One region of the Halomonas sp. CKK8 genome, then DNA from elsewhere that is predicted to be linked to it. Evidence: predicted binding sites of a transcription regulator. Region 1 holds the regulator's gene; each other region holds the start of a gene.
The links. The regulator PhoB, encoded in region 1, activates phosphate uptake and scavenging genes when phosphate is short. The targets are predictions, from matches to a motif close to TGTCATANNNNTGTCANA.

Region 1 (2,263 bases):
TTCCTGCACCTGACACGCCTCGACCGCCCCATCGGCACCTGGCTGCTGATGTGGCCCACTCTCTGGGCCCTGTGGATCGCCGCCGAGGGTATCCCCGGCCGCAAGGTGCTGCTGATCTTCGTGGCCGGGGTCTACCTGATGCGTGCCGCCGGCTGCGTGGTCAACGACTATGCTGACCGCCACTTCGATGGCCACGTCAAGCGCACCAGGAACCGCCCCCTGGCCACCGGTCGGATCAGCGAGGGGGAGGCCCAGGCGCTGTTCCTGATGCTGGTGATGGCCGCCTTCGTGCTGGTCTGGTTCACCAACCTCTTCACGGTGATGCTCTCGGTGGTGGGGGTGATCCTGGCTTTCATCTACCCCTTCATGAAGCGCTACACCCACCTGCCCCAGGCCTTCCTTGGCGCGGCCTTCTCCTGGGCGATCCCCATGGCCTTCGGTGCCGTGCTGGGCTCGCTGCCGCCGGTCGCCTGGCTGCTCTTCGCCGCCAATGTGGCCTGGACGGTGGCCTACGACACCGAGTACGCCATGGTCGACCGCGACGACGACCTGAAGATCGGCATCAAGTCCACCGCGGTGCTGTTCGGCCGCGCCGACCGGCTGATGATCGGCCTGCTGCAGGGCCTGACCCTGGGGCTGCTGGCCTGGGCCGGCGGGCTGCTGGCGCTGGGGGGCTTCTTCTGGCTGGGGCTTGCCGCCATGGCGGCGACCTTCTTGCACCAGCAGTTGCTGATCCGCGGGCGGGACCGGGACCGTTGCTTCCAGGCCTTTCTCAACAACCACTGGTCGGGCCTGCTGGTCTTCGCCGGCATCGCGCTCTCCCTGTGGCCCACGGTGAACGGCGGCTGAGCGGGCGACAGGCCGGGGCTGTCACGCTATTGTCATCATGACGTGCTGTCATCGTCATCGATCTGTCATTGACCACGAGGCTCCGGGATGACCGCCAAGACCGTACTGATCGTCGATGATGAGGCGCCGATCCGCGAGATGATCGCGGTGGCGCTGGAGATGGCCGACTATCGCGTCCTCGAGGCGGACAATGCCCAGGATGCCCACGCCATGGTGGTCGACCACCAGCCCGACCTGGTGCTGCTCGACTGGATGATGCCCGGCACCAGCGGCATCGAGCTGGCGCGTCGCCTGAAGCGCGAGGAGGCCACCGCCGAGCTGCCGATCATCATGCTCACCGCCAAGGGCGAGGAGGACAACAAGATCCAGGGGCTCGAGGCCGGCGCCGACGACTACATCACCAAGCCCTTCTCGCCGCGCGAGCTGGTGGCGCGCCTCAAGGCGGTGCTGCGCCGTGCCACGCCGCGGGGCATCGAGGACCCGGTGGAGGTCGCCGGGCTGCTGCTCGACCCAGTCAGCCACCGGGTCAGCGTCGATGGCCGCTCGCTGGAGATGGGGCCCACCGAGTACCGCCTGCTGCAGTTCTTCATGACCCACCAGGAACGCGCCTACACCCGCGGGCAGCTGCTCGATCAGGTGTGGGGCGGCAATGTCTATGTCGAGGAGCGTACCGTGGACGTGCATATCCGCCGCCTGCGCAAGGCGCTGGGCGAGCCCCATCACCAGCTGATCCAGACCGTGCGTGGCACCGGCTACCGGTTCTCCGCCAAGGGCTGACGTGGGGCGGCTCTGGCGACGCGAGTTCTGGCGCCTGGCGACCCTGGTCGCCGTCGGGGCCCTGGTCGGCTGGCCCTTCTCCGCCATGGTGGCCGGCATCGCCGTCGGCCTGCTGATCTGCCTGACCTTCCACCTGCGCCAGCTGCACGCCCTCTACCAGTGGCTCACCCTGCGCCCCCAGGAGGAGCCCCCCGCCGCCAGCGGCCTGTGGGGCGAGCTGTTCGACCGCCTCTACCGCTACCAGAAGAGCCAGCGCCTCACCCAGCAGCGGCTGCGGGCCACGCTGCAGCGCATCCAGGAGTCCTCCGAGGCGATGCGCGACAGCGTGGTGATGCTCGACCGCCATGGCGACCTGGAGTGGTGGAACAGCGCCGCCGAACGCATGCTCGGCCTCAAGCCCCAGCTCGACCGCGGCCAGCACATCACCAACCTGCTGCGTGACCCGCGCTTCGTCGACTACTTCCACGGCCGCGACTATCGCGAGCCGCTGACCCTGCCCTCGCCCATCGACGAGAGGCTGATCCTGCAGTTCCAGATCACCCTCTACGGCGACGACGAGCGCCTGGTGATGGCCCGGGACATCACCCGGCTGCACCGTCTGGAGCAGATGCGCCGGGACTTCGTGGCCAACGTCTCC
Region 2 (2,263 bases), 1.8 Mb from region 1:
CATGACCTCCCCCGCATTGATGGCGCGGCGCAGGGTCGCGTCAACCTGGAACGGCATGCGACGCGAGAGCACCTTGGCATCGGTGAGCAGCTTGTCCAGGTCATTGCCCAGCGAGGCGCCGGTCATCAGCGTGATCGAAAGCGGATCCTGACGGGCACGCTCGGCCAGGGCGCGCGGTACCTCTTTCGCTTCTCCCGCGCGGGTAAAGCCGCTCATGCCCACCGTCATGCCGTTCTCGATCAGGGCAGCCGCCTGCTCGGCCGAGCACAGCCTCTCCTTCCAGCCGGCCCAGCGGCAACGCGCTTCAATGCGGGGCGTGTCGAGCTTGTCCAAGGTCGTCTCCTCGTCGTGATTGGCCTGCGAGCCGAGTAAAATGCATCACGATATGATAAGACCCTTTTCCCCATTAGCAACCTAAGCATAAGTCTGATCGGGTTGATCTGGATCAAGCAATGAAGCCGCGTCACTCGCCCGTTGCCACGCCGGTGGCCGCCAGGCATCAAGGCCCTTCGCCAGATCGGGGGCATCGTGTGCTCGGAGTTCAACCGCGTCGGCCCTTATGCCCCTCGATGACAGGCGCTGTCGCCGATCTCCTACGGCAGACGGCCATCGACTGGGCAATGCTTGTCGTAGCCCTGCCGATGTCGAGGCCCTCATGACCCGCCGCGCCCGCCGGAACGGCAAAGGTTGCGCCGCCAGCCGTCACTCCTGCCCGGCGGCCTCGTACGCCTCCAGGGCCTGGGTCAGGATCTCACGCGCCTCGCTGGCATCGCCGAAGCCGTTGAGCTCGATGTCGCCCCCGTCCGGCAGGTCCTTGTAAACGCGGAAGAAGGCATTCAGGCGCTCGACCTCCATGCTCGGCAGATCCTCCATGCCATCGATATCGGCGTAGGTGGGGTCAACGTCGTCGGCGGGCACGGCGATGATCTTGTCGTCGGCTTCGCCGTCATCGACCATGCGCAGCACGCCGATCGGCTTCACCTTGATCACCGCACCGGGATAGATGGGGTCCCGGGTGATCACCAGGGCATCCAGCGGGTCGCCATCGCCGCCGGCCGAGCTGGTGATCGAGCCGTAGTTGGCCGGATAGCGCACCGGCATCGACACATAGCGATCGACGATCAGCTGGCCCTGGTCGGCATTGATCTCGTACTTGGTAAAGCCGCCGGCCGGAATCTCGTTGACCACATGGAAGGTCGTCGGCGCATTCTCGGTCTGCGGGTAATCGAACACGTTCTGGGCCTGGGCGGCGCTGCTCAGCAGGCTAGCCGCCAGCAGCGGCAGGACGATGGGCTTGATCATGAGGCTATCCTCGAGGACGGAAAGGCTGGGGTAACGCTCCCCTACCCTAGCCAGCCGGCATGACCCCTCGATGACAAGTGCTCTCGCCGTTCTCGTTCGGCAGGCGGCCATCGGCCGGGAAATGGGGCTGGGAAAGGGGGGCTGTCCTCGATTAGCCCGCGGATTAGCCGACACGTGGAACACCAAAACGCCAGCAGGCCGCCGATCATCGATCGGCGGCCTGCTGGGATCTTGCCTCACCCCGGCCCGTGGGCCGGGTTAACACCACTTCAGGCTTGCTTGGCGCCCTTGGGTGCGGCTTCCTTGACGGCCTTGCTGGCGGTCTCGGTTGCGGACTCGGTAGCCTGCTGGGCGCTTTCCTGGGCCTGCTTGACGCTGCTCTCGGTCAGCTTCTGGCTCTCCTGGACGAACTCCTGCTGCAGGGCCACGGCCTTCTCGGCATCGCCCTTCAGGCGCTCGGTCAGGTCCTTGGCAACCTCTTGCTGGCCTTCCAGGTAGTTCTTGAAGCCTTCGGCGTCCTTGACCTCGGCCAGGTTGCGCAGCTGTGCCAGGCCGGCATCGCTGTAGGCCTTGGTGGCGTCGAGCTGGGCGTTGACCAGCTTCTCGGTGACGTCGATGGACAGCGCAGCGAAGGCGCGGGCCGGGGCGAAGAAGGTCTCGAGTTGAGCGGTGTCAAACTGCTTGGTGTCAAAGGAGAATACGTTGGTCATGGTGGGAACCTCCTGGGTTCTGAATGCCACGGAACGGGCGATCCCCGTCCTGATGCCCTGCACGATAGCAGCCATTTTTGTGCAGTGCAACATAACGATTTTGATAACCGCGGCGCGTCGACAAGCGCCGGGGGCCTGTCTCTCCCCCCTGCGACCGGTACGGGCCGGCATGAGGGGCCATCCCAGGGAATGAGGGTCTGTCCCCGGTTAGTAACAGACGCTGTCGCCGATCTCCTACGGCAGCCGGCCAT
Region 3 (2,263 bases), 490 kb from region 1:
GCTCAATGCCCACCTGCAGGCGGACGCCCGGCGCCTGGCGGGTGGCCCCGTCGAGACGGTTCCCCTGCCGGATGGCCTGGCGCTGCCGAGCCCACTGCGGGACGCCCACGAGCGGCGCAATGCCGCCCGCCAGACCGGCGCGGACGATGCGGTGGAGGAGCGACTGGCACGCCTGCGGGCCCACCTGTCACTGCTGGCCGGAGGTCGCGTCAACCAGCGGGACGACCCGCTGCGCCTGGCGATCCAGGTCGAGCGCCTCAACGACAGCCTGAGCCAGCAGACCTCTCGGGCCGAGGAGCTCCATCAGATACTCGCCGACCTGCTGGCCACCGGCCCGATGCCCGAGGGGCTATGGGAGCGCGAGGTGGGCGAACTCGACCGCATGCTCGAGAGCCTGGCCGAGCTGCCACCGCCCTGATCGGCAACGCCGCCCACAGACGCGACAGCGCGAGGCGTATGCCTCGCGCTGTGGGGGCTGCCGCCAGGGTCACCGGCGACAGGGGCGTGCGACGGTCGGGCGATCAGCCCATGAACTGCCCGCCGTTGATGTCGATGTTGGCGCCGGTGATGAAGCCCGACTCCTGGTCGGCGAGGAAGGCCACCAGGCGACCGATCTCCTCGGGCGTCCCGTAGCGCTTGACCGGAATGGTCTCGCGGATGGCCTCACGGACCTTCTCGGGAATGTTCATGATCATGTCGGTGGCGATGTAGCCGGGCGACACCGTGTTCACGGTGATGCCCTTGGTGGCCGTCTCCTGGGCCAGCGACATGGTCAGGCCATGCATGCCCGCCTTGGCCGCGGCGTAGTTGACCTGGCCGAACTGGCCCTTGCGGCCGTTGATGGACGAGATGTTGATGATCCGGCCGTAGCCCTTGTCGAGCATGCTCTCGATCACGCTGCGGCAGGTATTGAAGACGCTGTTGAGGTTGGTGTCGATGACCTCGTGCCACTGGTCCGGCGTCATCTTCTTCATGGTGCCGTCCCGGGTGATCCCGGCACAGTTGACCAGCACGCTCACGGGACCGTGCTTCTCCTCGATCTCCTTGACCCCTTTCACGCAGGCATCAAAGTCGACCAGGTCGATCCCGGCGATGTCGATGTTGTCGAAACCCTCGGCCTTCTGGGTCTCCAGCCAGGCCTTGGCCTTCTCCGGGTTGTGGTATCCCGCTACCACCGTGTAGCCCTCTGAGGCCAGCGTGCGGCAGATGGCGCTGCCGATACCCCCGGTACCACCGGTGACCCAGGCGACGGGTGCTTGTGTTGTCATTGACTACCTCCCTGATATGCATGACATCTTGTCTGGCGTGGCGCCAGGCCGGCCATCGCCAGTATTGTTCATTGACCTGTCACCTTGATGACAGCAGAGGGAGTATGGACCAGAAAATGCCACCGGGACGAGCGTTTGAAATCAATCCTTGACCAAAGGCGAATAGCCTGTAGAATACGCCACACGTTGATGCGGGGTGGAGCAGTCTGGTAGCTCGTCGGGCTCATAACCCGAAGGTCATCGGTTCAAATCCGGTCCCCGCTACCAAATACCGAGAAAGCCGATTCCTGCGGGAGTCGGCTTTTTCATGTGGTATGACCGTCGGTCATCGGTTCCCTGTCGTTTCAGAGTCAGCGGTCCCCGCTACCAAATCTAAGAAAAAGGCCAGAACCTACCCGTTCTGGCCTTTTTCATGTCTACAGTAAAACTTTCTGGTAACTCGTCGGGCTCGGCTCTTCACAACCCCAGGAAGGTCATCGGCTCAATCCGGTCCCCGTTACCAAACACCGAGAAAGCCGATTCCTGAGGGAGTCGGCTTTTTCATATGGCATGACCGTCGGTCATCGGTTCCCTGTCGCTTCAGAGTCAGCGGTCCCCGCTGCCCTCCCCTCGCCCCTTGATGGCGGGCGCCATGCCCAGCCGGCCGATGCCCGGCAGCTTGAGCGCCGGGCGGAGCGGGTCGATGCCCAGCGCGAGGCCGAGCAGGCTGATCTCGAGCCCCTCGTCACGCCCCAGGGTCAGCCCCAGCAGGCCGCCCAGCGAGGCGGTGACGCCACGCCCGCCCGGCGCCGCGGCCAGCACGCCGTCGAGCAGGTAGTCCTTGCCCACCGCGGTCACCGGCAGCGTCGCCTCCAGCCCCTCCACCTCGCGGACCACCCAGGCGGTGAAGGTGTTGCTGTTGGGGCCCGGCCAGGCACGGTAGGTCGAGGGAGCCGGGTAGGCCGCCACCGCAGCCTCGATCCCGGGAATCAGCCGCGCGGCCGCCTCGCCACGGT

Region 2: a site for PhoB is predicted at 1,361-1,378, ahead of P8934_RS10295 (inorganic diphosphatase). Genes of this name have one in related genera too.
Region 3: a site for PhoB is predicted at 1,344-1,361, ahead of phbB (acetoacetyl-CoA reductase). Genes of this name have one in related genera too.

The regions. Positions count from the first base shown of each region.
Region 1 covers NZ_CP121193.1:3,933,961-3,936,223, forward strand. Annotated here, with positions in the region: gene ubiA (4-hydroxybenzoate octaprenyltransferase) at 1-849, shown strand, start outside; gene phoB (phosphate regulon transcriptional regulator PhoB) at 937-1,626, shown strand; gene phoR (phosphate regulon sensor histidine kinase PhoR) at 1,628-2,263, shown strand, end outside.
Region 2 covers NZ_CP121193.1:2,148,077-2,150,339, forward strand. Annotated here, with positions in the region: gene P8934_RS10290 (acetyl-CoA hydrolase/transferase family protein) at 1-333, opposite strand, end outside; gene P8934_RS10295 (inorganic diphosphatase) at 703-1,302, opposite strand; gene P8934_RS10300 (phasin family protein) at 1,572-2,012, opposite strand.
Region 3 covers NZ_CP121193.1:3,448,063-3,450,325, forward strand. Annotated here, with positions in the region: gene P8934_RS16225 (DUF349 domain-containing protein) at 1-418, shown strand, start outside; gene phbB (acetoacetyl-CoA reductase) at 522-1,268, opposite strand; tRNA gene P8934_RS16235 (tRNA-Met) at 1,459-1,535, shown strand; gene P8934_RS16240 (DUF3750 domain-containing protein) at 1,854-2,263, opposite strand, start outside.